2 regions of the Streptomyces sp. NBC_01551 genome follow, and region 1 is predicted to be linked to the other one. Evidence: riboswitches for the same ligand, from Rfam matches in the RefSeq annotation. Region 1 holds a riboswitch; the other holds the start of a gene.
The links. Region 1 has a riboswitch for glycine ahead of gcvP (aminomethyl-transferring glycine dehydrogenase). Riboswitches for the same ligand answer to the same signal wherever they lie in the genome.
Positions count from the first base shown of each region.

Region 1 (15,233 bases):
TGGCTTGTGGAAGCGCCGTCGCTCAACGGATAAAAGGTACCCCGGGGATAACAGGCTGATCTTCCCCAAGAGTCCATATCGACGGGATGGTTTGGCACCTCGATGTCGGCTCGTCGCATCCTGGGGCTGGAGTCGGTCCCAAGGGTTGGGCTGTTCGCCCATTAAAGCGGTACGCGAGCTGGGTTTAGAACGTCGTGAGACAGTTCGGTCCCTATCCGCTGTGCGCGTAGGAATATTGAGAAGGGCTGTCCCTAGTACGAGAGGACCGGGACGGACGAACCTCTGGTGTGCCAGTTGTCCTGCCAAGGGCATGGCTGGTTGGCTACGTTCGGGAGGGATAACCGCTGAAAGCATCTAAGCGGGAAGCCTGCTTCAAGATGAGTATTCCCACCTCCTTGAGAGGGTAAGGCTCCCAGTAGACGACTGGGTTGATAGGCCAGATGTGGAAGCCCGGTAACGGGTGGAGCTGACTGGTACTAATAGGCCGAGGGCTTGTCCTCAGTTGCTCGCGTCCACTGTGTTAGTTCTGAAGTAACGACCGTGTTGTCATCCGGTTGATATCTTCATAGTGTTTCGGTGGTCATAGCGTTAGGGAAACGCCCGGTTACATTCCGAACCCGGAAGCTAAGCCTTTCAGCGCCGATGGTACTGCAGGGGGGACCCTGTGGGAGAGTAGGACGCCGCCGAACAATCATTGTGGGAAGCCCCGCACCAGGTAACTGGTGCGGGGCTTTTCTGCGTTTGGGGCCCGGTGGGGCGACATCTGCACTCCTGTAGGGTCAGGGGGCAGGTTCAACATTTCTACAGTCACAGTGGAGGCCCCCGGGTGGAGGTCCAGGAGACTCGGGTTCAGACTGACCGAATTTTCACCATTCCGAACATCCTGAGCATGGCTCGCCTCGCCGGCGTACCCCTGTTCCTGTGGCTGATTCTGGCGGAGCACGACGGGTGGGCGCTGGCCGTCCTCATGCTCAGCGGGGTCAGCGACTACCTCGACGGGAAGCTCGCGCGGAAGTGGAATCAGATCAGCAGCCTCGGACGGCTGCTCGATCCCGCCGCTGACCGCTTGTACATCCTGTCCACGTTGTTCGGTCTGACGTGGCGCGAGATTCTGCCGTTGTGGCTCACCGCCGCCCTGGTGGCCCGTGAGCTGATGCTCCTGGTCATGGTCTGGATCCTGCGCCGACACGGCTATCCGCCGCCCCAGGTCAACTTCCTCGGCAAGGCCGCGACCTTCAACCTGATGTACGCGTTCCCGTTGCTACTGCTCAGTGACGGTACGGGTTGGTTGGCCTGGACGGGCGCAGTTTTCGGATGGGCGTTCGCCGGATGGGGTACAACCCTCTATTGGTGGGCAGGAATCCTTTACGTGGTGCAAGTCCGCCGGCTCGTGAAGGCGGACGCCGCGGCCGATTGAGCTCTCTCGGCGCCCGGCTGACGCGGAAGAGTTGCGGAGTCACCGTCCGGGACGGGTGAGGTCGGCGAGAACGTCGTCTCTCAAGGAGGACTCTTCCGACATGAAGGCCGTCGTGATGGCCGGTGGCGAGGGCACACGCCTTCGCCCCATGACTTCGAGTATGCCCAAGCCGCTCCTGCCCGTGGCCAACCGGCCGATCATGGAGCACGTGCTGAGGCTGCTCAAGCGGCACGGTCTCAGCGAGACCGTGGTCACCGTGCAGTTCCTGGCATCGCTCGTCAAGAACTACTTCGGTGACGGCGAAGAGCTCGGCATGGAGCTCACGTATGCCAATGAAGAGAAGCCACTCGGCACCGCAGGCAGTGTGAAGAACGCCGAGGAGGCCTTGAAGGACGACGCGTTCCTCGTCATTTCCGGCGACGCGCTCACCGACTTCGACCTCACCGATCTCATCAGATTCCACAAGGAGAAGGGCGCACTCGTCACGGTGTGCCTGACCCGGGTGCCGAACCCGCTGGAATTCGGCATCACGATCGTGGACGAGGAAGGAAAGGTCGAGCGGTTCCTGGAGAAGCCGACGTGGGGGCAGGTGTTCTCGGACACCGTCAACACCGGCATCTACGTCATGGAGCCCGAGGTCTTCAATTACGTGGACCCGGACGTTCCGGTGGACTGGTCGGGCGATGTCTTCCCGCAGCTGATGAAGGAAGGCCGGCCCATTTTCGGCTACGTCGCCGAGGGCTACTGGGAGGACGTGGGCACGCACGAGAGCTACGTCAAGGCGCAGGCCGACGTACTCGAGGGCAAGGTCCAGGTCGACATGGACGGCTTCGAGATCTCGCCAGGGGTGTGGATCGCCGAAGGGGCCGAGGTGAGCCCGGAGGCGGTGCTGCGCGGGCCGCTGTACATCGGGGACTACGCCAAGATCGAGGCCGGCGTCGAGATCCGCGAGCACACGGTCATCGGGTCGAACGTCGTCGTCAAGAGCGGGGCCTTCCTGCACCGGGCCGTCATCCACGACAACGTGTTCATCGGGGCCCACAGCAATCTGCGCGGCTGCGTGATCGGGAAGAACACCGACATCATGCGGGCCGCGCGGATCGAGGACGGGGCCGTCATCGGTGACGAGTGCCTGGTCGGCGAGGAGTCGATCGTCCAGGGGAACGTGCGGGTCTACCCCTTCAAGACGATCGAGGCCGGTGCCTTCGTCAACACGTCGGTGATCTGGGAGTCGCGCGGGCAGGCACATCTGTTCGGTGCGCGCGGAGTCTCCGGGATCCTGAACGTGGAGATCACCCCCGAACTGGTGGTCCGGCTGGCCGGTGCGTACGCGACGACCCTGAAGAAGGGCGCCACCGTCACCACGGCCCGCGACCACTCCCGAGGCGCCCGTGCGCTCAAGCGGGCCGTGATCTCGGCGCTCCAGGCCAGCGCCATCAACGTACGGGACCTGGAGAACGTACCGCTGCCCGTGGCGCGGCAGCAGACCGCGCGCGGCAGTGCCGGCGGGATCGTGCTGCGGACCTCGCCCGGAGTTCCCGACTCCGTGGACATCATGTTCCTGGACGAGCGGGGAGCGGACCTCTCGCTCCAGCAGCAGCGCAAGCTGGACCGGGTGTACGCGCGCCAGGAGTACCGGCGGGCGTTCCCCGGCGAGATCGGCGACCTCCAGTTCCCGGGCAGTGTCTTCGACGCCTACACGGGTTCGCTGCTTAGGCGGGTGGACATCACCGGGATCGCCGATTCCGGGCTCAAGGTCGTCGTGGACGCCTCCAACGGCAGCGCCGGGCTCGTCCTGCCGAGCCTCCTGGGCCGGCTCGGGGTCGACGCGCTGACGATCAATCCCGGGCTCGACGAGTCCAGGCCGACCGAGACCGCGGAGTCCCGGCGGGCCGGGCTGGTGCGGCTCGGGGAGATCGTGGCGTCGGCGCGGGCGGCGTTCGGCGTGCGCTTCGACCCGGTGGGCGAGCGGATCTCCCTGGTGGACGAGCGCGGGCGGATCATCGAGGACGACCGGGCGCTGCTGGTGCTGCTGGATCTGGTCGCCGCCGAGAAGCGCAGCGGCAAGGTGGCGCTGCCGGTGACCACGACCCGTATCGCCGAGCAGGTGGCCGCGTACCACGGGACCCAGGTGGAGTGGACGACCACCTCGCCCGACGACCTGACCCGGGTGGGCCGCGCGGAGGACACCATCTTCGGCGGGGACGGCCGGGGCGGGTTCATCGTTCCGGAGTTCAGCAGCGTCTTCGACGGGTCGGCGGCGTTCGTGCAGCTGATCGGGCTGGTGGCGCGGACGCAGCTCACGCTGAGCCAGATCGACGCGCGGATTCCGCGGGCGCACGTGCTCAAGCGGGACGTGCCGACCCCGTGGGCGGTGAAGGGGCTCGTCATGCGGCGGGTCGTGGAGGCGGCCGGCGACCGGCAGGTGGACACCACCGACGGGGTGCGGGTGGTCGAGGCCGACGGGCGGTGGGCGCTGGTGCTGCCGGACCCGGCGGAGGCGGTGACGCACCTGTGGGCCGAGGGGCCCGACGCGGCGTCGGCGCAGGCGCTGCTGGACGAGTGGGCGACCGTGGTGGACGGCGCCGGGCACTGAGCGCGGGATGACCTGAGCCCGGTGGGGCGGAGTGAGGCGGCTGCCCGCTCCGCCCCACCGGGCTGCCCTGGCGCTGCGTCCCACCCGACGGGCGCATTGGGTGTGTACGGGGCCGACATGCGACGATGTGCGGCATGTCGCAGCCGCCCAACAACCGGAGTTCGGCCCCACCGCCCGCGCGCCCGGACGCTTCCATGTCGCTGCTGACCCACGTGATGGACCACGGTCTCGACGAGGGCTATGCGCAAGCGTCGGCCCGGCGTCAGGCCGACGGTACGGCGGGACTGCCGCGCACTCTGAAGGCCAAGCTGGGGCTCGCCGCCGGGCTGGTGATCGCGGCGATGGTGGTCACGCTGGGCGCCGCGCAGGCCCGGGTGTCGGCGCCGGTGCTGGCCAAGGAGCGCCAGGAGCTGATCGACCGCGTGCAGCGGGCCGATCAGCACGCGGACTCGGTGGAGCGGGACATCGAGCGGCTGCGCGGTGACGTCGCCGACCGCCAGCGCACGGCGCTCAAGCAGCAGGGTGGTGACCAGGGGCAGCTCCTGGCGCTGCTGTCGGGTGCCACGGAGGTCCATGGGCCGGGCGTGAAGCTGGTCGTGGACGACGCCAAGGACTCCTCGTCGGGCGGGGGCGGCGGGCCGCGCGAGAGCAAGGGGTTCTCGGACACCGGCCGGGTGCGCGACCGGGACATGCAGCGCATCGTCAACGGGCTGTGGCAGTCCGGGGCGAAGGCGGTCTCCATCAACGGGCAGCGGCTGACTGCGCTGTCGGCGATCAGGGCCGCGGGTGACGCGATACTGGTCGACAACAAGCCGTTGGTGCCGCCGTACGAAGTGCTGGCGATCGGTGACAAGAAGCGGCTCGGCACGACCTTCCAGGACTCCGCGGACGGCCAGTACCTGCACGTGCTGCAGGAGAGCTACGGGATCCGGTACAGCCTGTCCGCCGAGAACGAGGTGCGGCTGCCGGCCGCGTCGAGCCTGACCGTACGTACAGCTACAGCAGAAGAGCCGAAGAAGGGTGCATCGTGATCGCGGTACTGGGCCTCGTGGCCGGAGTGGTGGCCGGACTTCTGGTCCGGCCCGAAGTGCCGGCCGTGGTGGAGCCTTATCTGCCGATCGCCGTGGTGGCCGCGCTGGACGCGGTGTTCGGCGGTCTGCGCGCGATGCTGGACGGCATCTTCGTGGACAAGGTCTTCGTGGTGTCGTTCCTGTCGAACGTGGTGGTCGCCGCGTTGATCGTCTTCCTCGGTGACCAGCTCGGGGTCGGCTCGCAGCTGTCCACGGGCGTGGTCGTGGTCCTGGGCATCCGCATCTTCTCCAACGCCGCGGCCATCCGCCGGCACGTTTTCCGGGCGTGAGGCCGATGAGTACGAACGACACCCCGCCCGAGGAACCGAACGTGCCTGAGCAGCCTCTTAAGGAGGGGCCGGGGAAGATCACGGAGCCGGAGCAGACGGGTCGCCAGCGGCTGGCGGCCGGTCTGTGGCCGCCGCGGATCAGCCGGGCCCAACTGATCGTCGCGGCGCTGCTGTTCTTGCTGGGACTGGGCCTGGCGATCCAGGTGCGGTCCAACAACGACTCCAGCGCGCTGCGCGGAGCCCGTCAGGAGGACCTGGTGCGGATCCTCGACGAGCTCGACGGGCGGACCAAGCGTCTGGAGGACGAGAAGCAGCGGCTGGAGGAACAGCGCAGGGAGCTGGAGAGCAGCTCCAACCAGGCCGAGGAGGCACGTCGGCAGACCGTGGAGAAGGAGCGCCAACTGGGCATTCTGGCCGGTACCGTGGCAGCGCAGGGGCCCGGTATCACCCTGAAGATCACCGATCCGACGGGTCAGGTGCGGTCGGACCAGTTGCTGGACACCCTCCAGGAGCTGAGGGCCGCCGGGGCGGAGGCCATCCAGATCAATGGCGTCCGCATGGTGGCGGGCTCGTACTTCTCGGATGAGGGCGGAGGGATCGGGATCGACGGTAAGAAGATCTCACAACCCTACGAATTCAAGGTGATCGGGAAGCCGCAGGATCTGGAACCGGCGCTCAACATCCCCGGTGGTGTCGTGCAGACGCTGGAGAAGGAGCAGGCGGGCGTGGCCGTCACACGGTCGGCGAAGATCGTTGTGGATGCCTTGCGGGCTGCGGAGCAGCCTGACTACGCTCGGTCGTCATCGCCGTGAGGCGGGGCGGAAGGTGGAGCTCACGCGGGCTGAGGCCTGCGGGGGGTCGGCGCACCGAAGTCGCGGTGCGTGGTGGAAACTGTCTGGTGGTTACGGACGTTGTGAGTATGTCCGGGTCGGCAGGTGTGTGCATTCGGAGTTCGTCCTGCCCCACGGGCGGGTCTGTTTCGGTCAAGGGGAATCGCCCGTGAAGTTGTTTGAGAAGTTGTTCGGCAAGAAGAACCGCGAGGAAAGCGGTGGGTCCAGGCATCGCGCTGGGCATGGGGAGGTGGAAGGGCAGGGCGACCGGCCGCTCTTCCGGGACGAGGTCCCCGGTGCCGGTGAGGTTTCGGGTGCGCAGGGCGCGTCGGCTGTTGACCCTGCCGGTACCGGACGCATAGGTTTCGGTGAACCATCAACCTCAAGTTCGGGTGGAGGGTTTGCCCCCGACCCGTATGCCACCAATGCCTCCGCGGGGCAGCCGCGGCGCGAGGAGCCGTCCATGTCGGCCGAGCAGGTTTGTAGCAGGTGTGGCCACCGCAGCGATGCGGCCAGCCGGTTCTGCTCCAACTGCGGGGCGCCGCTGCGGGCGGGCCTGACGCCGGAGCGTGCCTCGGAGACCACGTCCACCATCTCGATCTCGGGCCTCGAGGCCTACGAGGCCGAGGTGTCGGGTCAAGCGCACGGTTCGTCCTCGCTGTCCCCCGAGGCCCAGGCCGCGGTGGAAGCCCTGCCTCCGGGTTCCGCTCTGCTGATCGTGCGGCGCGGCCCCAACTCCGGCAGCCGCTTCCTTCTGGACGGCGAGCTGACCACGGCGGGCCGGCACCCGCAGAGCGACATCTTCCTGGACGACGTCACCGTCTCCCGGCGGCATGTCGAGTTCCGCAGGAGCCAGGACGGTGGCTTCACCGTCTCCGACGTGGGCAGCCTCAACGGCACGTACGTGAACCGTGAGCCGATCGACTCGGTCGCCCTGCACAACGGCGACGAGGTGCAGATCGGCAAGTACCGGCTGGTCTTCTACGCGAGCCTGCGGGGCATCTGACCCTTCAAGGGAAGGTCCCATGCTGCGTACCCCGGCCGGCGGTGCCCCGAAGAGCGGCACCGCCGGCACCTCCGGCTCGGCGCGGCTGGTGAGCATCGGCACGGTGCTGACCATGCTGCGCGACGAGTTCCCCGAAGTCACGATCTCGAAGATTCGTTTCCTGGAGGCGGAGGGGCTCGTCGAGCCCAGGCGCACACCTTCCGGATACCGCAAGTTCAGCACGGACGACGTGGAGCGGCTGGCCCGCATCCTGCGGTTGCAGCGCGACCACTACCTGCCGCTCAAGGTCATCCGGGAGCAGCTCGACGCGGTGGCCCGGGGCGAGCAGATCCGGATTCCGGCGCCCGCCGCGCACCGGGATCCCGGCGCCGTCGTGGACCCCAACAGCCCTTCCGCCGTGTACGGGGAGGTGGGCCGGGAGCGGGCGACCACGGCCCGGGTGGGGCGTGGCGAGCTGCTCGCCGCCGCGGAGGTGGACGAGGTCCAGCTGGCCGAGTGGGAGTCGTACGGGCTGCTGGGCGAGGCCCCCGACGGCGGATTCGACGCCGAGGCGGTCACCGTGGCGCGGCTGATCGCGGATCTGGGCCGGTTCGGGCTGGAACCCCGGCACCTGCGGGCGATGAAGGCGGCCGCGGACCGTGAGGCGGGCCTGGTGGAGCAGGTCGTGGCACCGTTGCGCCGCCACCGCAACCCGCAGACCAGGGCGCATGCCGAGGCCACTTTGAAAGAGCTCGCGGGGCTCTCCGTACGGCTTCACGAGGCCTTGGTGCAGACGGCTCTCGGGGTCCGGTTGCCCTGACGGGAGAAGGGCCTGAAGGGGGTCCGGCGAGACCTTGATCGGGGCCCGACTACCCAAACCGGCCGGGCAGGTCCTAGGGTTGCTGTGTGAACGAGCTCGACGTTGTGGGTGTCCGGGTGGAAATGCCCTCCAACCAACCGATCGTGCTCCTGCGTGAAGTGGGAGGCGACCGGTACCTCCCCATCTGGATCGGACCAGGGGAGGCGACCGCCATTGCCTTCGCGCAGCAGGGCATGGCCCCTGCCCGCCCGCTGACGCACGACCTGTTCAAGGACGTGCTGGAGGCGGTCGGCGAGGAGCTCACCGAGGTCCGCATCACGGATCTGCGGGAGGGCGTCTTCTACGCGGAGCTTGTCTTCGCCAGCGGGGTCGAGGTGAGCGCGCGGCCTTCCGACGCCATAGCGCTGGCCCTGCGCACGGGGACGCCGATCTACGGCAGTGACGGCGTGCTGGATGACGCCGGAATCGCCATTCCGGACGAGCAGGAGGACGAGGTGGAGAAGTTCCGCGAGTTCCTCGACCAGATCTCGCCCGAGGACTTCGGCACCGGGCCGCAGTGACGGGTCGCGGTGACCGGGTCGCCCGCTCCTACTCCGGGGCCAAGAAGCCCATTCAAAAAGCCTTTCCCCGATAGAGGGCACGGGAAACCACTCTCAGGGTGATTATCACTCGGCGTGCCGAGTGTGGCGATCGTTGACGCACCCCTGGTGACTGCCTACCTTCAAGGTGGCAGGTCAAGGACGGAGGGTCGGCGTGAGGATCACGGGCGACGGTACGACCGGGGGCATCCCCGTACGGAGTGAGGGTGGGCCGTACCCGCTGCACGGCGGTGCGGGCTCCGCGCGCCGTCAGCCGGAGTCGACGCCGGTGGCTCCGGTGGGCGGCGAGCCGGCACCCGAGCAGGTCGGCTACCGGGGACCGACGGCGTGTGCCGCGGCCGGTATCACGTACCGGCAGCTCGACTACTGGGCGCGGACCGGGCTGGTGGAGCCGAGTGTCCGTCCCGCGTACGGCTCGGGCACGCAGCGGCTGTACAGCTTCCGGGACGTCGTCGTCCTGAAGATCGTCAAGCGCTTCCTGGACACCGGGGTGGCGCTCCAGAACATCCGCACCGCCGTGCAGCACCTGCACGACCGCGACTTCGCCGACCTTGAGCGCATGACGCTGATGAGCGACGGCGCCACCGTCTACGAGTGCACCTCCTCCGACCAGGTGGTCAGCCTGCTCCAGGGCGGGCAGGGCATCTTCGGGATCGCGGTCGGCGTGGTCTGGCGGGACGTCGAGAAGGCGCTCTCGCAGCTGCACGGGGAGCGCGTCGACACCGGGGAGACGGTGGTCGGGCACAATCCGACCGACGAGCTCGCGGCGCGGCGCAACCGGGCGGTCTAGCTCCCGCGCGCGGGGGCGTTGCCCCGCCCCTGCGGTGCTGCTCACGCCGTTGTCAGTGGCGTAGGGCAGCATCGGGGGCGTGAGAGCCGCGCCGACCATCCTGCACCTGGACATGGACGCCTTCTACGCCTCCGTGGAGCAGGCGTCGAAGCCGAGCCTGCGCGGGAAGGCCGTGATCGTCGGCGGGCTCGGTCCGCGCGGGGTCGTCGCCACCGCCTCGTACGAGGCCAGGCGGTTCGGGGTGCATTCGGCGATGCCGATGGCCCAGGCCAGGCGGCTCTGCCCGAACGGGGCGTACCTCATTCCGCGGTTCCGGCTGTACCAGGCGGTCAGCGAGGTGGTCATGGGGCTGCTGCGGGAGCTGTCCCCGCTGGTGGAGCCCCTCAGCCTGGACGAGGCCTTCGTCGACCTGGAGGCCGGCGGGGTCGCCTTCGACTCGGAGACCGCCCGGGCCACCGGGGAGCGGCTGCGGGCCGACATCAGGGCCGCCACGGGGCTGAGCGGGTCCGTGGGGCTGGCGGGGTCCAAGATGCTCGCCAAGGTGGCCTCCGAGGAGGCCAAGCCGGCCGGCCTGCTGCTGATCGAGCCGGGGACCGAGCGGGAGCTGCTGGCCCCGATGTCCGTGCGGGTCCTGCCGGGGGTGGGGCCGGTCACGGGGGAGCACCTGCGGCGCGCCGGGATCACCACGGTGGGGGAGCTGGCCGAGGCGGGCGAGGACGAGCTGGTCCGGATGCTCGGGCGGTCCCACGGGGTCGGCCTGTACCGGATGGCGCTGGGGCTGGACGACCGGCCGGTCGTCGCGGAGCGCGACACGAAGTCGGTGTCGGTGGAGGACACCTTCGACGTGGACCTGCACGACCGGGTCCGGATCCGGTACGAGGTGCAGCGGCTGGCGGACCGGTGCGTGGGGCGGCTGCGGGATTCCGGGCACTCGGGGCGCACGATCGTGCTGAAGGTCAGGCGGTACGACTTCTCGACGCTGACCCGGTCGGAGACGCTGCGGGGGCCGACCGACGACCCGGCGGTGGTCCGGGAGGCGGCGGCGCGGCTGCTGGAGGCGGTGGACACCACGGGCGGCGTGCGGCTGCTGGGCGTGGGGGTGTCGGGGCTGGCGGACTACACGCAGGAGGACCTCTTCGCGTTTGCGCTGGCCGCTGAGGAGGAGCGGGAGGGCCGGGACCATCCCGCGTCGGCGGGAGTGAACGAGCCCGCCGACGCCGCCGCGCGGGCCGACGGGGGCGGTGCCGGAGCGGCCGTGCCGGCTGCGGTCTCCGGGGGCGCCGGGCAGTCCGGTGGGGCCCAGGGGGCCGGTGGTGCTGTCGGCGATGCCGGAGAGGCCGGAGCGACCGGGCGGACCGGCGATGCCAAGGCAGAAGGATCCGGGCGGGACGGTGAGGGCGGGGATGCCGGGTCGTCCGGAGAGGTCGCGGATACCGGAGGTGTCGGGCGGACCGGAGAAGCCTCAGGGGTCGTGGAGGGCACACGGACCGGTGAGGGCGGGGATGCGGGGCAGTCCGGAGGACCCGGAGGGGACCTGCAGGCCGCTGGTGTCGGCGATGCCGGAGGGGTCGGGCGGGTCGGAGGGGCCGTCGGGGGCGTGGATGTGGGGTCGGGGGGCGGGGCTGAACATGCTGTTGAGCGGCGGTGGGGGGCGGGGAGTGATGTGTGGCATGCCGTGTACGGGGCGGGGTGGGTGCAAGGGAGCGGGGTCGGGCGGGTGACCGTGCGGTTCGAGCGGCCCGGCTCGGAGCCGGGCCGGGTGCGCACGTTCCGGGTGGACGATCCGGAGCTGGAGCCGTCTGATCCGCTGCCGCTGGTGGGGGACGAGCCCGCGGGGGAGTGAGGGGTCAGCCGTCTTCGCCCGCCAGGCGGCCGAAGTCGCGGTCGTTGCCGGGGTCCGGCGGTGGCAGGTGGAAGTCGCTCGGGAGGGCCACGTCCAATCCGTAGTGGTGGTAGAGCTGCAGCTCCTGCTCGGGGGACAGGTGGCGGCCGACCCCGAAATCGGGGGCGTCCCTGATCAGGGAACGGTCGAACGGCACCCGCAGGGTGTCCCCGACCACCTCGCTCGGCTCCAGGGGCACGAACGCGTCCCGGCTGAACAGGCCCGTCCGGACGGCGGCCCACTCGGGGACGCCCGTGGCGTCGTCGAGGTAGACCTCGTCGACGGTGCCGATCTTGGTGCCGTTTCGGTCGAACGCCCTGCGGCCGATCAGGCTGCGCGGATCGATGTCGGTCTGCACGGTCCGGTCCCTCCTTTGGTCGCAACTCCTCCGTACCGACTACAAAAGTGCATATCGGGTAAGGGGGCCACTCGAGGGAGGTCCCGCAACCTCGCTGGTAGGCTGGGTGACGGCTGTAGACCCTGTGCGGGAGAGTCCTCCGAGTGAGCGTGACGGAGGCGCCGAAGGAGCAAATCCTCCCCGGAATCTCTCAGGCATACGTACCGCACGTGGTGAGGCCACTCTGGAAAGCAGGGGCGGGTACCGGGCGAGCAGTGCCGGTTCCGCTCCTCACCGACGGTGAAAATCGGTCCTCGCGGGCAACCCCCGAGCGGACCGGTGAAGCTCTCAGGTGCAGATGACAGAGGGGGAGGCCGTCCGGGTGCCCGCGCCGTGGTGCCCCTCGCAGGTCGTACGACCAGGAGGCCTCCGTACATGACCGCCAACCGCATTCCGCTCTCCCAGCTGGAGCGAGGCATCCCCTTCGAGCAGCGCCACATCGGCCCGGATGCCGAGGCGCAGGCGAAGATGCTCGCCCAGGTGGGCTACGGCTCCCTGGACGAGCTGACCGCTGCCGCGGTACCGGATGTGATCAAGACCGCCGACGCGCTGAACCTGCCCGAGGCGCGGACCGAGGCCGAGGTGCTCGCGGAGCTGCGCGAGCTCGCGGGCCGCAACCAGGTGCTGTCGTCGATGATCGGTCTCGGCTACTACGGCACCTTCACGCCGCCGGTGATCCTGCGCAACGTCATGGAGAACCCGGCCTGGTACACGGCGTACACGCCGTACCAGCCCGAGATCTCGCAGGGCCGTCTGGAGGCTCTGCTGAACTTCCAGACCGTCGTCGCCGAGCTGACCGGGCTGCCGACTTCCGGTGCCTCGCTGCTCGACGAGGGCACCGCGGCCGCCGAGGCCATGACCCTGGCCCGCCGGGTGGGCAAGGCCAAGGGCAACGTCTTCCTCGTCGACGCCGACGCGCTGCCGCAGACCATCGCCGTCATCGAGACCCGCGCCGAGCCGATCGGCATCGAGGTCGTCGTCGCCGACCTCTCCGAGGGCATCCCGGCCGAGATCGCCGAGCGCGGCGTCTACGGCGTCCTGGTCCAGTACCCCGGCGCCTCCGGTGCCGTACGGGACATCAAGCCGGTCATCGACCAGGCGCACGGGCTCGGCGCGATCGTCGCCGTCTCCGCGGACCTGCTCGCCCTGACCCTGCTGACCTCCCCGGGCGCACTGGGCGCGGACATCGCCGTCGGCACCACGCAGCGCTTCGGCGTCCCGATGGGCTTCGGCGGACCGCACGCCGGTTACATGGCCGTCCAGGACAAGCACGCCCGCTCGCTGCCCGGCCGCCTGGTCGGCGTCTCCGTGGACGCGGACGGCAACAAGGCGTACCGCCTGGCCCTCCAGACCCGCGAGCAGCACATCCGCCGCGAGAAGGCCACCAGCAACATCTGTACCGCGCAGGTGCTGCTCGCCGTCATGGCCGGCATGTACGCCGTCTACCACGGCCCCGACGGCCTGCGGACGATCGCCCGCCGCACCCACCGCTACGCGGCGCTGCTCGCCGCAGGTCTGACGGCCGGCGGGGTCGAGATCGTTCACGGCTCCTACTTCGACACGATCACCGCCCGGGTTCCGGGCCGCGCGGCCGAGGTCGTCGCCGCCGCCCGCGAGGGCGGGGTCAACCTGTACCAGGTCGACGCCGACCTGGTCTCCCTCGCCTGTGACGAGACCACGCTGCGCGCCGACGTCGAGGCCGTCTGGGCCGCCTTCGGTGTCACCGCCGACATCGAGGCGCTGGACGAGACCACGGCCGAGACGCTGCCCGAGGGCCTGCTGCGCTCGGACGCGTACCTGACGCACCCGGTGTTCCACCAGCACCGCTCCGAGACCGCGATGCTGCGCTACCTGCGCAAGCTCTCGGACAAGGACTACGCGCTGGACCGCGGCATGATCCCGCTGGGCTCCTGCACCATGAAGCTCAACGCGACCACCGAGATGGAGCCGGTCACCTGGCCCGAGTTCGGCCAGCTGCACCCGTTCGCCCCGGTCGAGCAGGCGGGCGGCTACCTCACGCTCATCAATGAGCTGGAGGAACGTCTCTGCGAGGTCACCGGATACGACAAGGTCTCCATCCAGCCGAACGCCGGCTCCCAGGGTGAGCTCGCCGGCCTGCTGGCCGTCCGCGCCTACCACCGGGCCAACGGCGACGAGCAGCGCACCGTCTGCCTGATCCCGTCCTCCGCGCACGGCACCAACGCCGCCAGCGCCGTGATGGCCGGCATGAAGGTCGTCGTCGTCAAGACCGCCGACGACGGCGAGGTGGACGCGGCCGACCTGCGCGCCAAGATCGAGCAGCACCGCGACGAGCTCGCCGTTCTGATGATCACGTACCCCTCGACGCACGGTGTGTTCGAGGAGCACGTCGCCGACATCTGCGCCCAGGTGCACGAGGCCGGTGGCCAGGTGTACGTGGACGGAGCCAACCTCAACGCCCTGGTGGGCCTGGCGAAGCCCGGTCACTTCGGCGGCGACGTCTCGCACCTGAACCTGCACAAGACGTTCTGCATCCCGCACGGCGGCGGCGGCCCGGGCGTCGGCCCGGTCGGTGTCCGGGCGCACCTGGCCCCGTACCTGCCGAACCACCCGCTCCAGCCCACCGCGGGCCCGGAGACGGGCGTCGGCCCGATCTCGGCGGCCCCGTGGGGCTCCGCCGGCATCCTGCCGATCTCCTGGTCGTACGTCCGCCTCATGGGTGGCGAGGGCCTCAAGCGCGCCACCCAGGTGGCGGTGCTCGGAGCGAACTACATCGCCAAGCGTCTGGAGCCGCACTACCCGGTGCTGTACACGGGCCCGGGCAACCTGGTCGCGCACGAGTGCATCATCGACCTGCGCCCGCTGTCGAAGGCGACGGGCGTGAGCGTGGACGACATCGCCAAGCGCCTGATCGACTACGGCTTCCACGCGCCGACCATGTCCTTCCCGGTCGCCGGCACGCTGATGATCGAGCCGACGGAGTCCGAGGACCTCGCCGAGATCGACCGTTTCTGCGACGCGATGATCGCCATCCGCGGCGAGATCGAGCGGGTCGCGGGCGGCGAGTGGCCGCTGGAGGACAACCCGCTGGCCAACGCCCCGCACACGGCGGCGGCGCTGGGCGGCGAGTGGAACCACCCGTACAGCCGCGACGAGGCCGTCTTCCCGGGTGGCGTCACGGCCGCCGAGAAGTACTGGCCGCCGGTGCGCCGCATCGACGGCGCGTTCGGCGACCGGAACCTGGTCTGCTCCTGCCCGCCGCTGGACGAGTACGACAACTGAGCCGCCGGCTCGCCGAGCGGGTGAGCCCTCAGGCATGACGAAGGGGCCGGTCCGGGAGTTCCACTCCGGGGCCGGCCCCTTCGCCGTACGTCATGAACACGGCGTGCTGTCGTCGGCTAGGCCGCCTTCGCCACGTGCGCCGCCGCGAGCGGGCGGTGCGGGGCGATGATCTGGCCGTCCGGCAGCAGCTCACCGGTGTCCTCGAAGAGCAGGACACCATTGCACAGCAGGCTCCAGCCCTGTTCCGGGTGGTTCGCCACGGGATGCGCGGCCTCCCGGTCGGCGGAGTCGGCTGA
Region 1 covers NZ_JAPEPX010000001.1:721,828-737,060, reverse strand. The annotation lists rRNA gene OG982_RS03125 (23S ribosomal RNA) at 1-500, shown strand, start outside; rRNA gene rrf (5S ribosomal RNA) at 573-689, shown strand; gene OG982_RS03115 (CDP-alcohol phosphatidyltransferase family protein) at 827-1,417, shown strand; gene OG982_RS03110 (mannose-1-phosphate guanyltransferase) at 1,518-4,013, shown strand; gene OG982_RS03105 (DUF881 domain-containing protein) at 4,139-5,044, shown strand; gene OG982_RS03100 (small basic family protein) at 5,041-5,373, shown strand; gene OG982_RS03095 (DUF881 domain-containing protein) at 5,379-6,185, shown strand; gene OG982_RS03090 (FHA domain-containing protein) at 6,265-7,209, shown strand; gene OG982_RS03085 (MerR family transcriptional regulator) at 7,229-8,008, shown strand; gene OG982_RS03080 (bifunctional nuclease family protein) at 8,095-8,568, shown strand; gene OG982_RS03075 (MerR family transcriptional regulator) at 8,762-9,397, shown strand; gene OG982_RS03070 (DNA polymerase IV) at 9,477-11,240, shown strand; gene OG982_RS03065 (PRC-barrel domain-containing protein) at 11,245-11,637, opposite strand; glycine riboswitch at 11,755-11,853, shown strand; gene gcvP (aminomethyl-transferring glycine dehydrogenase) at 12,052-14,937, shown strand; gene OG982_RS03055 (DUF5999 family protein) at 15,054-15,233, opposite strand, start outside.

Region 2 (15,233 bases), 4.0 Mb from region 1:
TCCGTCCCGATCATCTTCGGGAAGAGGAAGAAGATTCCGAAGGTCACCAGCGTGATGACCAACAGCATGACGATGACGGCGAAGAACCGCCGGATGAGATATGCAAGCACTGCGCTCGGCCTGGCTGCGGCCCGGGGGCGCCCTCTTCTGGAGGACGCCCCCAAGCCGGAACCGCGGCCATCACCTGCCCTTCGTGCCTAGCGGGTGTGGCACTGGAACTGATATTGGCGAACTGACTGGTCTGACGAGGGGACTACTTGACGACGCCGAGGGAGGCGTAGTCGTACCGGCCGTTGTAGGCGTCGGAGGTGTAGGCGTTCGTCAGCCGGGTGCTGCGCCAAGTGATCGTCTTGTCGTAGACGAAGGGCAGGTAGACCGCGGCCTCGGAGACCTTCTGGTTCATCTGCTTGTAGATGTCGCCGGCCTTGGCCGGGTCCGTCTCCGCGATGGCCTGGTCGAACAGGCCGTTGACCGCCGGGTCGTTCAGCTCGGAGAAGTTGTTGTTACCGCTCTGCAGGATGAAGCGGCCGTCGACCAGCGGCTGGGAGAAGCCCTGACCGGTCGGGAAGTCGGCGCCCCAGCCCATGATGATGATGCCGTAGCCCTTCTCCTTGACGACCTTCGGCGAACCGATGATCCCGGAGGTCTGGGCGCCGTCGAACTGGTCGACCTCGGCCTCGATGCCGACCTGCTTCAGGGCGTTCTGCAGCGAGACGGCCGTGGCGACCTCGACCGGCTTGTTGTTGCGGACCGCGATGGTGGTCTTGAAGCCCTCGGGCTTGCCGCAGGCCTTGAGGTGCTCCTTGGCCTTCTCGACGTTCGGCTTGCCGTCGTTCTTCAGGACCTCGTACGGGTCGTAGGAGGCGTCGGAGCCCTTGACACCCAGCGGCAGCATGTTGGGGGCGATGTCGCCACCGGCCTGCGGGCCGCCGCGGGCGGTCTGCAGCGACTTGTGGTCGGCCGCGTAGATGACGGCCTTGCGGCAGTCGATGTTGTCGAACGGGGCGACCGTCTGCGGGAAGACCGCGTAGCGGATGAAGCCGGTCTGGCCGTTGTCCAGGTTCGCCTTGTGGTCCTTCAGCGCGGTGGCGCGGGCCGCCTGGCCGATGCCGGTCGCGTTGATGTCGAGGTCGAACTCGCCGTTCATCAGGCGCTTGTCCATGTCGTCCGCGTTCGCCATGAACGTGACCGAGATGGAGTCCGGGAGCGCCTTGCGGATGGTGTCCGACTCGGGCTTCCAGTTCTCGTTGCGCGAGAGCTTCATGACCTTGTTGGGCTCGTACGAGTCGATCTTGTACGGGCCGTTGGAGAAGGGCTTCAGGCCGTACTTGGCCGCGGTGTCCTTCTCCTTCTTGACCGGGCTCGCGGCCGGCATGGCGAGCATCTGCTCGAAGTCGCCGTTGGGCTGCGGGAGCTTGAAGACGATGGTCTTCGCGTCCGGGGTCTCGATCGCCTTGAGGCCGAGCTTGTCCGGGGTCTCGTCCTTGTACGGACCCTTGTACTCGGTCTTCGGGTCGAGGACCTGCATCAGGTAGACCGGGCCGCCGGAGATGACGTCCTGGGCCCAGGTGCGCTCGATGCCGTACTTGATGTCCTGGGCGGTGACGGGCGAGCCGTCCTCCCAGGTCACGTTGTCCTTCAGGGTGTACTTGTAGGTCTTGCCGCCGTCGCTGATCTCGGCCTTGCCTGCGGCGAGGTCGGGAACGAGCTCGGTGCTCTCACCACCGGGGGCCGGCTTGAAGCTGACCAGCTGGCGGGTGTAGTAGCGGGCGAAGTCCCACATGAAGCCGTAGTAACCGCGCTGCGGGTCCCACGAGTCGGCTTCCTGGGTACCGACGAACTTGAGCTCGCCGCCCTTCTTGTCCGACGCGTTGGCGACCTTGCCGATACCCGCGTTGAAGCCGCTGGCGCCGGCCTTGCCCTCGTCCTTCTTGGTGTCGTCGCCGCCACAGGCGGTCGCGGTCAGCATGGCCGCGAGCACGACGGCCGTGCCGGCGGCCAGTCTGCGCTTCGACGTGCGATGGGTAGTCACGATGCTCGCAACCCTCCGTTGTAGTTCCGGCTTCGATGCCGAGTTCCGGTTACCTGCGGTGTTCCCTGCGGTTTTCCCTGAGGATTCGCCGTGCCGTGCGGCAGGCGCCTGTGGCTAGCGGGATCCCTTCGGGTCGAGGGCGTCACGGACGCCGTCGCCGAAGAGGTTGAAGGCCAGCACGGTGATGAAGATCGCCACGCCGGGGAAGATCATGAAGAGCGGATCGTCCTCGTAGGTCCGCACGGCCGTCGAGAGCGTCTCGCCCCAGGACGGGGTGGGCGGCTTGACGCCCACCCCGAGGAAGCTCAGCGCGGCCTCGGTCAGCACGTTGGTGGGGATCATCAGCGTCGTGTAGACGGTGATCGGCGCCACCAGGTTCGGGAGCAGCTCGCGGAAGAGGATGTACGTCCGGCCCGCGCCCAGGCTGCGGGCGGCCTCGACGTACTCCCGTTCGCGCAGCGACAGGGTCTGGCCGCGGACGATGCGTCCGATGTACGGCCATCCGAAGAAGCCGATGACCAGGACCAGTACGGCGATGCGCAGGCCCGAGCCCTCGAAGCCCCACAGCTTGCCCGGGATGACGGAGATCAGCGCGATGATGAACAGCAGCTGCGGGAAGGCCAGCAGGAGGTCCATGACGCGGCTGATCGCGGCGTCGACCCAGCCGCCGAAGTAGCCGGCGATGATGCCGAAGACGGTGCCGAGCGAAACCGCCACGAAGGCGGACAGGAAGGCCACCAGCAGCGAGATGCGGGCGCCGTAGACGATCCGGCTGAAGACGTCGCGGCCGTTGACCGGCTCGATGCCCAGCAGGAAGTCCCCGTTCATGCCGCCCCAGTCACCGGCCGGCAGGCCGAGGAGCGGGTCCAGCAGGTCCTCGTGCAGCTCCTCCGGCGGGTGGCCGAAGGCCTTGACGATCAACGGCGCGAAGAGCGCGACGAGGATCAGCAGGAGCACGATGACACCGCCGGCCAGGGCGACCTTGTCGCGCTTGAGCCGGGACCAGGCGATCTTCCAGGGCGAGCGCCCCTCGATCGCCTTCTGGGGACTCTCGGGGGCTGCCACGGCTGCGGGCTCGGCCGCGCTGGTGTCGTGCAGTGGTGCCGTCATCGTGGTGGGGACCCCTCTCGGCCGACTGTGGCCGGCCCATGCCCGCCGCTGTGGCGGCTTGGTTCTTTCGGCGTCGCTGATGGTGCGAATGGCGCGAATTGCGCCTGAAGTGCACGTGAAGAGCTGGTGGTTGTGGGATTGACCGGCCTTCGGTGGGGGGAGTCTTCAACGCTCGCGCGATCGCCCGCCAGACCTGCCGGGCATGTGATGCGCAACCGTGATCTGCTTCGGCACCTTCCGTTATCCGGACCATGTGGTCGGTTGAGCGGTGCAACTGCGTCGCGTTCGGTGCGGAACGGACATCCGACCCAACTGCCATTTGAGGCTTGAAGATTGATGCTCTTGGGTGGATATGGCCGGGGATACGGCAAAGGCCGCACCGGGCGGGCCGGTGCGGCCTTCGAGACGGATGTCTCGGTATGTGGATGAGGGTCTCGCTGCCGAAAATGGCCGGATCACGGCCATGGCACCGTTGTCATTTGCCGGCTGTCGCCGCGGCCGCTGTCAGTACGCCGGGGACTGGCCCTCGCGGTCGTAGAACGGCCGGGTCTGCGCGCGCAGCCACATCGCGACTGGGTCGTGCTCGTCCGCCAGCGCCACGGTGCACACCGGGACGCCCTCGGGGACGGCGCCGACCGACTGCCGCATCATCTCCCGTACGGATTCCAGCGCGGGCGCGGAGGCGTCGTAGAGGTCGAGCCCGACGGCCAGGTACGGGGACCCGAGCGCGGGCTGCACCCAGGCGCGCCGGAGCGAGCGGACGGCGGGGGTCCGGTGCGCGTGCTGGGTCAGCAGGCCGTAGAACTGCGGGAGCTCCAGGGCGGGCTCGGACAGCCGCAGCGGCCCGGCCGGCATCCGGTCCAGGCCGGTGGCGATCCGGCGCAGGTCGGCCCACGGGATGCCGACGCCGCCGCCCTGGGCGTGCGGGTTGAGCCACAGCCCCCAGCGGTCCGGGTAGAGGGCGCGGGCGATGTCGCGGCCGGTGACGACCTCGTAGCCGCGGTTCCAGCCACTGGCGGCGAGCTCCTGCGGGGAGGTCACGCAGGGCGCGTAGCCGAGGCCGTCGACCTCCATGCCGCCGTACTGGGCGTCCGGGGAACCCGGTTGCCCCTGCCAGAGCAACATCCACAGGCGGCCCTCCGCGAGGGCGCGCAGGAGCGACTCGTAACTCTCGTAGCGCCCGGGAGTCACCTGGCGCAGCATGTGCTCGACCTGCCCGGCCGCGGCCGTGCCTGACGCACTCACCCGGTACCCCTCTTCTCCGCCCGTCGTCCACACGTCCCCCCAGCTTATGCGGCCCTAGGGAAGGTAGAAGGGGCGCACGCGCTCACGAATCCAGTCCGTTACCGGATCCTGGGCGGCGTCGAGCAGGATCAACTGCACGGGCCAGGGCGCGGGTACCCGGGCCAGGGCCCGGCCGAGGGCGTCCATCGGGGCGTTTCGCGCCTCGGGCTCCCAGGCCGTCAGCCGGACTCCGACGAACAGCTGGGGGTCCCCGCCTTCGACGCTGGCGAGGCAGCGGTACGCGGCGCTGACCACGCCGGTGGCGCGGAACTCCTCGGCGGCGGCGGCCAGGAAGTCGACGGGGTCGTCCTGCCAGTCGGGCTCGAAGAGCCGGACGCGGCCGCCGGTCGCGGGGCCGTCGAGCGGGGTCCGTCCGGTACGGCAGAGCTCGGCGACGGCGGGGGGCGGCAGCGGCACCCCGACCGCGCCCTCGGGGTTCACGGCGATGCCGAGCTGCGGGGGCAGGCCGCGGGCGAACTCGGCGGCGGGGGCGACGGCGAAGTCCATGCCGGGGCCGACGCAGGCGTGGAACTGGCTCTCGGAGCTGTAGACCGGGACGTACGCCGCGCCGCGGATGTCCATGGTCGGGAGGCTGAGGCTGTCGTGGTCCGGCCCGCCGCCGTCGGGCAGCGGAACCCAGACGGGGCTCCGCCCGAGCACCTCCAGGATCCGCGCACCGGCGTCCGCCTGCCCGAGCGCCGCCCCGAGCACCTGCTCCAGCTCGTTCTCCGGCCAGCCGCCGCCGTGCATTCCGCCTCCGCCTGTACTTGCTCTCGCCGTTGCCGTCCCGCCGAGATTAATGGGTCTCCGACCCGACCCCCGAGCCCCCACCCGATCCCGGCCCGCCATCCCGGCCTCGCCGGCGTTCGAGGCGCGGGGTCTGGGGCGGAGCCCCAGGAACCCGGCTGCGCCGGGCACCGGGCTCCGCCCGGACCCGCGCCTCAAACGCCGGCGAGGCTGGATTTACCCCGGCCGGGACTGGAATGGCCCAGGTCAGGTCAGCCCCGCAGGCCGGTCCAGGGTCGGCCCCAAGGCCAGGCCAAGGGCAGCCCCCAGGGTCAGGCCAGGGACAGCGCCCGAAGTCAGGACGGGGGCAGCGCCCCGGGGCCAGGCCAGGCACAGCGCACGCCGAGGCCAGGGCAGGCGCAGCGCGCCCCGAGGCCAGGGCAGGCGCAGCACGCCCCGAGGCCGGGAAAGGCGCAGCACGCCCCAGGGTCAGGACAGGCGCGGCACGCCCCGAGGCCAGGACGGGGGCAGTGTGCGCCGGGGGCAGGGCAGGGGCAGTGTGCGCCGGGGTCAGGACGGGTGGGGTGTGAAGTCGATGCGGGTTATGTGGGCGGCCGAGGTGCGGTCCAGGAGGGTGGCGGAGGTGCAGCCGGCGGGGAGGCGGCCCGACTCCGCGGCGCGCAGGAGGCGGGTGACCGCCCCCCGGTGGCGGGCGAAGGCGTAGGCCGAGACGCCCCGGCCCCGCGCCGCCTGACCCGACAGCGCCTCCTCCGGCGTCGTGTCCAGGAGGACCAGGTGCAGCGCCCGCCCCCGCCGCCGCGCGGCCGCCGCGAGCAGGCCCCGTACCCACGTCTGGGTCCCGCAGTCGTGGACCACCGCCGAGGCCCCTGAGCGCAGCGTCCGCCACAGCCCCCAGTAGTGGGCGACCCGCACCAGCGGCCGGTACACGGCATACGGCAGCGCCCCCGGCATCCGCCGCTCCCAGCGCTCGCGGACGTCCTGGGAGTCGATGCCCCCGCCCGCCGCGGCCCGCTTGATCAGGGTGCTCTTGCCGCCGCCCGGCAGGCCGGAGACGACCACGATGTCCCCCTCGGCGAAGCCGAGCCACCGCGGCCCGCTCACCCCGGGCCCGCGCAGGTCACGTACGGACGCACCGCCGGCACCGGCACCGGCACCGGCGGCGGAGGGCATCCGCTGCGCCGGAACCACGTCCACGGTCCCCGTCGTCGCCAGTACTCCGAATCTCCGCACGGTGATCGCCTCCCCCCGAATCGGGCCTCCAGGGCCCCATGCCCACTAAGTGTAAAGAGACGGTAATCCTGGACCCCCGGTTCCGGCCCCGGCTCCAACCCCGGTTCCGACCCCGTCCGCGGTCTCGACCGATCGGCACACTCTTTCGGGCCCCGTACACCCATACCCGCCGGTCGCGTGCAATGATGTGCGCCATCTGGACACCAACTGCATACCGGCCGCTTGAATCCGCGCGGGAGAGTCCCGGCACGCCGCGAGGCGGTGCCCGGGCGCCGAAGGAGCAAGTACCTCCCTTGAATCTCTCAGGCCCCGTACCGCGTGGATGAGGCAGATCTGAAAAGCGAGCCGCGCCGCCGTCCCTCACGACGGCATCCGCGTGCGCTCCACCCAAGGTGCAAGTCGACGTTCCCCGGGTCCGACCGGGAACTCTCGGCGAACCTCTCAGGTTCCGATGACAGATGGGGAGGATCGTCCTCGTCATGTCATGCCCTGGGACCCGGGAGCCACACCCATGAGCACTGCCCCCCGCCTGACCGCGCTCGACGCGCTGCACCGCTCGCTCGGTGCCACCATGACCGACTTCGCGGGCTGGGACATGCCGCTGCGGTACGCGAGTGAGCGCGACGAGCACAACGCCGTACGCACCAAGGCCGGCCTGTTCGACCTCTCCCACATGGGCGAGATCACCCTGACCGGCCCGGAGGCCGTCAAGGCCCTGGACTACGCGCTGGTCGGCAACATCTCCACCGTCGGCGTCGGCCGTGCGCGCTACACGCACATCTGCCAGGCGGACGGCGGGATCATCGACGACCTGATCGTCTACCGCCTCGGCGAGACCGAGTTCATGGTCGTCGCGAACGCCTCGAACGCCCAGGTCGTCCTGGACGCCCTGACCGAGCGGGCGGCCGGCTTCGACACCGAGGTCCGCGACGACCGCGACGCGTACGCGCTGATCGCGGTGCAGGGCCCGGAGTCCCCCGGCATCCTGAAGTCCCTCACCGACGCCGACCTGGACGGGCTGAAGTACTACGCGGGCCTGCCGGGCACGGTGGCCGGGGTTCCCGCGCTGATCGCCCGTACGGGCTACACCGGCGAGGACGGCTTCGAGCTGTTCGTCTCGCCCGAGCACGCCGTGGAGCTGTGGCAGGCGCTGACCCAGGCCGGCGAGGGCGTCGGCCTGGTCCCGGCGGGCCTTTCCTGCCGCGACACCCTGCGCCTGGAGGCGGGCATGCCGCTGTACGGGCACGAGCTGACCACCTCCCTGACCCCGTTCGACGCGGGTCTGGGCCGGGTCGTCAAGTTCGAGAAGGAAGGCGAGTTCGTGGGCCGCGCCGCCCTGGAGGCGGCCGCCGAGCGCGCCGCCACGAACCCGCCGCGCAAGCTGGTCGGCCTGATCGCCGAGGGCCGCCGCGTCCCGCGCGCCGGGTTCCCGGTCGTCGCCGACGGCCAGGTCATCGGCGAGGTCACCTCCGGCGCCCCGTCCCCGACCCTGGGCAAGCCGATCGCGATGGCCTACGTGGACGCGGCGCACGCCGCGCCCGGCGCCTCCGGCGTCGGCGTCGACATTCGCGGTACGCATGAGCCGTACGAGGTCGTGGCCCTGCCGTTCTACAAGCGGCAGAAGTAGTCCCCGACCCGTCTCAGCACTCGAGACCCACTGTTCGTTCGCACTCCCCCGCATCCAGGAGAATCAGGCCATGAGCAACCCCCAGCAGCTGCGTTACAGCAAGGAGCACGAGTGGCTGTCGACCGCCGAGGACGGCGTCGCGACGGTCGGCATCACGGAGTTCGCGGCCACCGCGCTCGGTGACGTCGTCTACGCCCAGCTCCCCCAGGTCGGCGAAACGGTGACCGCGGGCGAGACCTGCGGCGAGCTGGAGTCGACCAAGTCGGTCAGCGACCTGTACTCCCCCGTCTCCGGCGAGGTCGTCGAGGCCAACCAGGACGTCGTGGACGACCCGGCGCTCGTCAACAGCGCCCCCTTCGAGGGCGGCTGGCTGTTCAAGGTGCGCGTCGCGGAGGAGCCGGCCGACCTGCTCTCCGCCGACGACTACGCCAAGCTCACCGCCGGTAACTGACCCCAGGGGATCCTGATGTCCGTACTGAACACCCCTCTCCACGAACTCGACCCCGACGTCGCCGCCGCCGTCGACGCCGAGCTCGTCCGCCAGCAGTCCACCCTGGAAATGATCGCGTCGGAGAACTTCGCTCCGGTCGCCGTCATGGAGGCCCAGGGCTCGGTCCTGACCAACAAGTACGCCGAGGGCTACCCCGGCCGCCGCTACTACGGCGGCTGCGAGCACGTCGACGTCGTCGAGCAGATCGCGATCGACCGCATCAAGGCGCTGTTCGGCGCCGAGGCCGCGAACGTGCAGCCCCACTCGGGCGCGCAGGCCAACGCGGCCGCGATGTTCGCGCTGCTGAAGCCGGGCGACACGATCATGGGCCTGAACCTGGCCCACGGCGGTCACCTGACCCACGGCATGAAGATCAACTTCTCCGGCAAGCTCTACAACGTGGTCCCGTACCACGTCGACGAGTCGGGCGAGGTGGACATGGCCGAGGTCGAGCGCCTCGCCAAGGAGTCCAAGCCGCAGCTGATCGTCGCCGGCTGGTCCGCGTACCCGCGCCAGCTGGACTTCGCCGCCTTCCGCCGCATCGCGGACGAGGTCGGCGCGTACCTGATGGTCGACATGGCGCACTTCGCCGGCCTGGTCGCCGCGGGCCTGCACCCGAACCCGGTGCCGCACGCCCACGTCGTCACCACCACCACGCACAAGACCCTCGGCGGTCCGCGCGGCGGTGTCATCCTGTCGACGCAGGAACTGGCCAAGAAGATCAACTCCGCGGTCTTCCCGGGCCAGCAGGGCGGTCCGCTGGAGCACGTGATCGCGGCCAAGGCCGTCTCCTTCAAGGTCGCGGCCTCGCCCGAGTTCAAGGAGCGCCAGGAGCGCACCCTGGAGGGCGCGAAGATCCTCGCCGCCCGTCTGGTCCAGGACGACGTCAAGGCCGTGGGCGTGGACGTCCTCACCGGCGGCACCGACGTGCACCTGGTCCTGGTCGACCTGCGCAACTCCGAGCTGGACGGCCAGCAGGCCGAGGACCGCCTCCACGAGGTCGGCATCACGGTCAACCGGAACGCCATCCCGAACGACCCGCGGCCGCCGATGGTCACCTCGGGCCTGCGGATCGGCACGCCGGCGCTCGCCACCCGCGGTTTCGACGCCGAGGCCTTCACCGAGGTCGCGGAGATCATCGCGCAGGCGCTGAAGCCGACGTACGACTCCGAGGGCCTCAAGGCGCGCGTCTCGGCGCTCGCGGCGAAGTTCCCCCTGTACCCGACGCTCTGACGTCGGCAGGTCACGGGTCGGGCCCGGTTCCTGTATCCACAGGGACCGGGCCCTTCCCGTGACCCCTCTCACACGGCGCGCCGCCCGCCCCGGGCCCGCACCCCGGCGGGCACCCGGCACCGCCCGCCGGCCACCCTTGGCGGCCTTCCACCCGCCCCCTCCCCCTCCCGTCCGGCGGACGAGCTGTTCACCTCGCCGCGATAAGCTCGCCTGTCGGACAAAAACCGAACAATCCACCTCCCCCGCACGAACCGCCTCTCCTGCCCCCTCCCACCCCACGAGCAGACAAGGGAGTCCGCCAGTGGCCATCTCCGTCTTCGATCTCTTCTCCATCGGCATCGGCCCGTCGTCCTCCCACACGGTCGGCCCGATGCGGGCCGCACGCATGTTCGTGACCCGCCTGAAGAAGGACGGGGTCCTCGCCGAGACCGCGTCCGTCCGCGCGGAGCTCTTCGGCTCGCTGGGTGCCACCGGCCACGGCCACGGCACCCCGAAGGCGGTGCTCCTGGGCCTGGAGGGCCACTCCCCGCGCACGGTGAACGTGGAAACGGCGGACGACGAGGTGGAGCGCATCCGCAAGAGCGGCCGCCTCCGCCTGCTCGGCACGGAGATAGGAAGCGCGCACGAGATCGACTTCGACGAGCCGAACCAGCTGATCCTGCACCGCCGCCGGTCCCTCCCGTACCACGCGAACGGCATGACGCTCTTCGCCTACGACGCCTCCGGGACCCCGCTGCTGGAGAAGACGTACTACTCGGTCGGCGGCGGCTTCGTGGTGGACGAGGACGCGGTCGGCGAGGACCGGATCAAGCTCGACGACACCGTCCTGAAGTACCCCTTCCGGTCGGGCGACGAGATGCTCCGCCTCGCCAACGAGACCGGCCTGTCGATCTCCTCCCTGATGCTGGAGAACGAGAAGGCCTGGCGCACGGAGGAGGAGATCCGCGAGGGGCTCCTGGAGATCTGGCGCGTCATGCAGTCCTGCGTCGCGCGCGGCATGTCCCGCGAGGGCATCCTCCCGGGCGGCCTGCGGGTCAAGCGCCGGGCCGCCTCCACGGCGCGCCAGCTGCGCACCGAGGGCGACCCGATGATGCACCGCAGCGAGTGGACGACGATCTACGCGATGGCGGTCAACGAGGAGAACGCGGCGGGCGGCCGCGTCGTCACCGCGCCCACGAACGGCGCGGCGGGCGTCCTCCCGGCGGTCCTGCACTACTACACGAACTTCGTCCCGGGCGCGGACGAGGACGGTGTGGTCCGCTTCCTCCTCGCGGCGGGCGCGATCGGCATGCTGTTCAAGGAGAACGCCTCGATCTCCGGCGCCGAGGTCGGCTGCCAGGGCGAGGTCGGCTCGGCCTGCTCGATGGCGGCCGGCGCCCTCGCCGAGGTGCTGGGCGGCACCCCGGAGCAGGTCGAGAACGCGGCCGAGATCGGCATGGAGCACAACCTCGGCCTGACCTGCGACCCGGTCGGCGGCCTGGTCCAGATCCCGTGCATCGAGCGCAACGGCATGGCGGCGGTCAAGGCCGTCACCGCGGCCAAGATGGCGATGCGCGGCGACGGCAGCCACAAGGTCTCCCTGGACAAGGTCATCAAGACCATGAAGGAGACCGGCGCCGACATGAAGGTCAAGTACAAGGAGACCGCCCGCGGCGGCCTCGCGGTCAACGTCATCGAATGCTGACCGACTGACCTGCCCCGGCCCGAGGAGCCCCACCGGAACCCACCCGGTGGGGCTTTCCCGCGTCGCGGTGGAACCGCCCGGGGTGCGGAGGTGTCTTAGGGGGTGACATCGGTCCCCGTCTCTGGAGAAACAGGGGGACGTCATGAAGCACCTCCGCCGCCGACAGATCACGGCCCTGGCCACGGGCATGCTGCTCGCCGCCGGGATCTCGTTCGCCGCGCCGGCCTCGGCCGCCGCCGTGAAGGGCTCCGCCCGCACGCAGACGCCGCTCGTCGTCAATGCCCGCTGGGGCGGGCACTGCACGTACGACCGGCTCGTCATCGACCTGCAGGGATACGTCCCCCAGGTCACCGTCACGCCCGTCTCCAAGCTCGTCTACGACGGGTCCGGAAAGCCCGTACCGCTCGCCGGGAAGTACTTCCTGGAAGTCCGCCTGCACCCCGCGGCCGGACACGACGACGCCGGGCAGAACGTGTACAAGGGCCCCAAGCTCGTCAAGATCTACCTGCCCAAGCTCAAGGGCCTCGCCATGACCGGTGACTACGAGGGGTACGTGACCTTCGGCGCCGCCTTCGACACCAAGCCCGGCTACAAGACCTCCACCCTGCACGGCCCCGAGCGGTTCGTGCTGGACATCGCGCACCCCAACGTGTGCTGAGCCGGTGCGGGGGCCCGGCGTCGTCGCACGCGCCGGGCCCCCGTTTCCTCCGGTTCCCCCGTTCCCCCGTTCCCCCGCCCTTCGTCAGTTCGCCGGGCGGATCCGCATCCGGCCGGGGTCGCCGTCCGCGAACCAGTCCTGCGTGCACGCGTACCGCCCCGGCGCCGCCGCGCCCACCAGGCCGAGGCAGGCCGCCATCGCCCGCTGGCCGTGGGCGTTGGGGTGCATGGACTCCTCCAGGGTGCCCTGGGTGTTCGCGTAGTCCAGGAAGCGGAACCATTCGTGCTCGCGCGGGTCCGGGCCGCTCTGGCCCACCTGCTCCGTGCCCAGCGAGCAGACCTCGTGCCCGGCGAGCGCGTCGCGCAGGTCCATGTAGTCGGTGCCGCGCGCGGTCGCGACCGACTTGACCATGTCGCCGATCTGCGGGACGAGCGTGTACGCCGCCCAGGTCGCGTCGCGGTCGTTGAAGGGGCAGCCGTCCTTGAACATCCGGTCCGAGTCGTTCTGCGACAGCCGGAAGGACTCCCCGCCCGGGATCGGCGAGGGGTAGGACTGCAGGACCAGCCGGTAGTCGCCGTCCGCGTAGCCGGCGGCCCGCAGGGTGGAGCGGATGTCGTCCACGACCGCCGTGACCCTGGCCCGCACTCCCGGCAGCTTCTGCTCCACCACCGGCGCCTGCTTCTTCCAGCACAGCCGCTTGAAGTACCAGTCGTAGGCACAGTCCCCGATGATCGCGCCGAAGCCGAGGTCGTTGCCGCCGACGGAGAGGGCGATCAGCCTGACCCGCTTGGTGCGGGCGAGGGCCCCGAGCCGGTCCGTCTGCGGGGCTTCGCCGTGGTACGCCTCGCCGCCCGCGGCCGTGCTGAGGACGTTGACGGTCTCGGCGCCGGAGCAGGCCAGGTTGACGCGCTCGTCGATGCCGGGGAGCGGGGCGGTGGCGATCTCCGAGACGTCGGAGCGGTGGCAGCCGCCGACCTCGGCCGTCGCGCCGTAGATCCGGGCGGGATCGTAGGAGGAGCCGCCCGTCCAGGCGCGGTCGGTGCCGTTGCGGCTGCCGGCGTAGCGGTCGGTGTTGCCGAGCCAGCGGCCGGCCTCGCCGGAGATGAAGCTGTCGCCCATCGCCACGGCGACGGCGGGACCGGTGGGGGGACCGGACGACGCCGAGGCATCGGGGGCGGTCAGGCCGGCCAGTGCGAGCAGGGCGACGGTCAGCAGCGCGGCGCCACGGGAGGCGGTGCGCGTGCGGATACGCATGGGGAGGGTCCTCTCGGTGAGGTGAGGGGAGGGGAGGGGAGGGGAGGGGAGGCGGGGCAGCCGCGGAGGAGCGGAATGTGGGCCACTCCTGCTCCGGCCGGGTGGGCAGACGTTACGATCGGCGGCCACCGGCGGCCCACCCGCCGGCCATCCGACGCCGTCCACCCGTCCGCCACGGAGCGCCGCGGAGTCCGCCGTGACCTTGGTCTTCTCCCTGCTCGGCCCGTTACAAGTCAGCCTGGACGAACGCCCGTTGACGATCGCCGGCCCCCGCAGCCGGCGGGTGCTGGCGACGCTGCTGCTGGAAGCCGGGCGGGTGGTTCCGGTGGCGGGGCTGACCGAGGCGGTGTGGGACGACCCGCCCGCGACGGCGCGGGAGCAGCTCCAGAACGTGGCGGCCGCACTGCGCCGGGCCGGGATGCCGGTGGCGCGCACGGACGCGGGGTTCGTCCTGGAGCCGGGGCCGGGGACGCTGATAGACGTACGAGAGTTCGCCCGGCTGCGTTCGGCGGCCGAGGCCTCGGACGACCCGGGCGGTGCCCGGCAACTCCTCGGGCAGGCCCTGGAGTTGTGGCGGGGGCCGGTGGCGCTGGCCGGGTTGGAAGGGCGGATCCTCACGTCCGCGTCGGCCAGGCTGGAGCAGGACCGGCTGGACTGCGTGGAGCGGGCCCTGGCGGCGGACCTCCAGCTGGGCCGCCATGCCCGGGCGTGCGCGGAACTGGCCGGGCTGGTGGCCCGGTACCCGCTGCGGGAACGGCTGGTGGAGCTCCACATGCTGGCGCTGTACCGCTCGGGGCGCCGCGGCGAGGCCCTGGCCGCGTTCACGCTCGCCCGGCGGAGGCTGGCCGCCGAGGCCGGCCTGGACCCCGGCCCCGCGCTCCGCGCCCTGCACGCGGCGCTGCTCTCGGACACCGACCCCGGGGGCCCCGCCGGAGGGAGCCCCGCCGGGGGAAGCCCCGCCGATCTGGCCGGGCCGGGGTGCACCGCCCGGCGCGGGGGACCACAAGGCCGCGGCGGGACCGCGGAACCCGGCGGAGGCGGCCGGGACACTCCGGCGACCGGCCTGACCGGCACGGCGCCAGCCGCCCCCGCCCAACTGCCCGCCCCGGTCGCGGAGCTGGTCGGCCGGGACGACGAAGTGGCCGCGCTCAGGCGAGGGTTGCGCGAAGGCGGCGGCGCAGTGTGCGTCGTCACCGGAACAGCCGGGATCGGGAAGACCGCGCTCGCGCTCACGGTGGGCCGCGCGCTCCGGGAGGACTTCCCCGACGGGCAGTTGTACGTGGACCTGCGCGGCGCCGACCCCACCGCCGGGGCCGATCCCGCGGAGGTGCTGGCCGGGTTCCTGCGCGGGCTCGGGGTCGACGGCCCGGCCGTGCCCGCCGAGCCGGGCGAGCGGGGGGCCCTCTACCGGAGCCTGTTGGCCGGCCGGCGGGTGCTGGTGGTGCTCGACAACGCGGCGTCGGAAGCCCAGGTCCGGCCACTGCTGCCGGGATCCGGGCCGGCTCTCGTCACCAGCCGGCACCGGCTCGCCGCGCTGGACCGGCGGACGGCCCTCACGCTCCCGCTCCTCGACGAGCCGGCCGCGCTCGGGCTGCTGGCCCGGGTGGCGGGGGCCGGGCGGATCGCGGCCGAGGCCGACTCCGCCCGGGAGCTGGTGCGGCTGTGCGGGGGCCTGCCGTTGGCGCTGCGCATCGTGGGGGCGGAGCTGGCGACGCTCCCGCACCGGGAACTCGCCCGTCTGGCGGCCCGTTTGGCGGACGAGCGGGCCCGCCTGGACGTGCTCGACGGGGTCCGGGCCGGGCTGCGGCTGAGCTGTCGCGCCCTCCCGGCCGAGGCGCGGGCCCTGCTGCGCGGGCTGGCGCTGCTCGACGCCCCCGACTACGC
Region 2 covers NZ_JAPEPX010000001.1:4,711,457-4,726,689, reverse strand. The annotation lists gene OG982_RS21530 (ABC transporter permease) at 1-110, opposite strand, end outside; gene OG982_RS21525 (ABC transporter substrate-binding protein) at 254-2,032, opposite strand; gene OG982_RS21520 (ABC transporter permease) at 2,147-3,142, opposite strand; gene OG982_RS21515 (enhanced serine sensitivity protein SseB C-terminal domain-containing protein) at 3,647-4,387, opposite strand; gene OG982_RS21510 (enhanced serine sensitivity protein SseB) at 4,442-5,176, opposite strand; gene OG982_RS21505 (AAA family ATPase) at 5,723-6,343, opposite strand; glycine riboswitch at 6,627-6,730, shown strand; gene gcvT (glycine cleavage system aminomethyltransferase GcvT) at 6,915-8,030, shown strand; gene gcvH (glycine cleavage system protein GcvH) at 8,101-8,481, shown strand; gene glyA (serine hydroxymethyltransferase) at 8,497-9,753, shown strand; gene OG982_RS21485 (L-serine ammonia-lyase) at 10,055-11,437, shown strand; gene OG982_RS21480 (hypothetical protein) at 11,580-12,095, shown strand; gene OG982_RS21475 (GDSL-type esterase/lipase family protein) at 12,180-13,349, opposite strand; gene OG982_RS21470 (BTAD domain-containing putative transcriptional regulator) at 13,546-15,233, shown strand, end outside.
Region 2: another riboswitch for glycine. It lies ahead of gcvT (glycine cleavage system aminomethyltransferase GcvT); the one in region 1 lies ahead of gcvP (aminomethyl-transferring glycine dehydrogenase).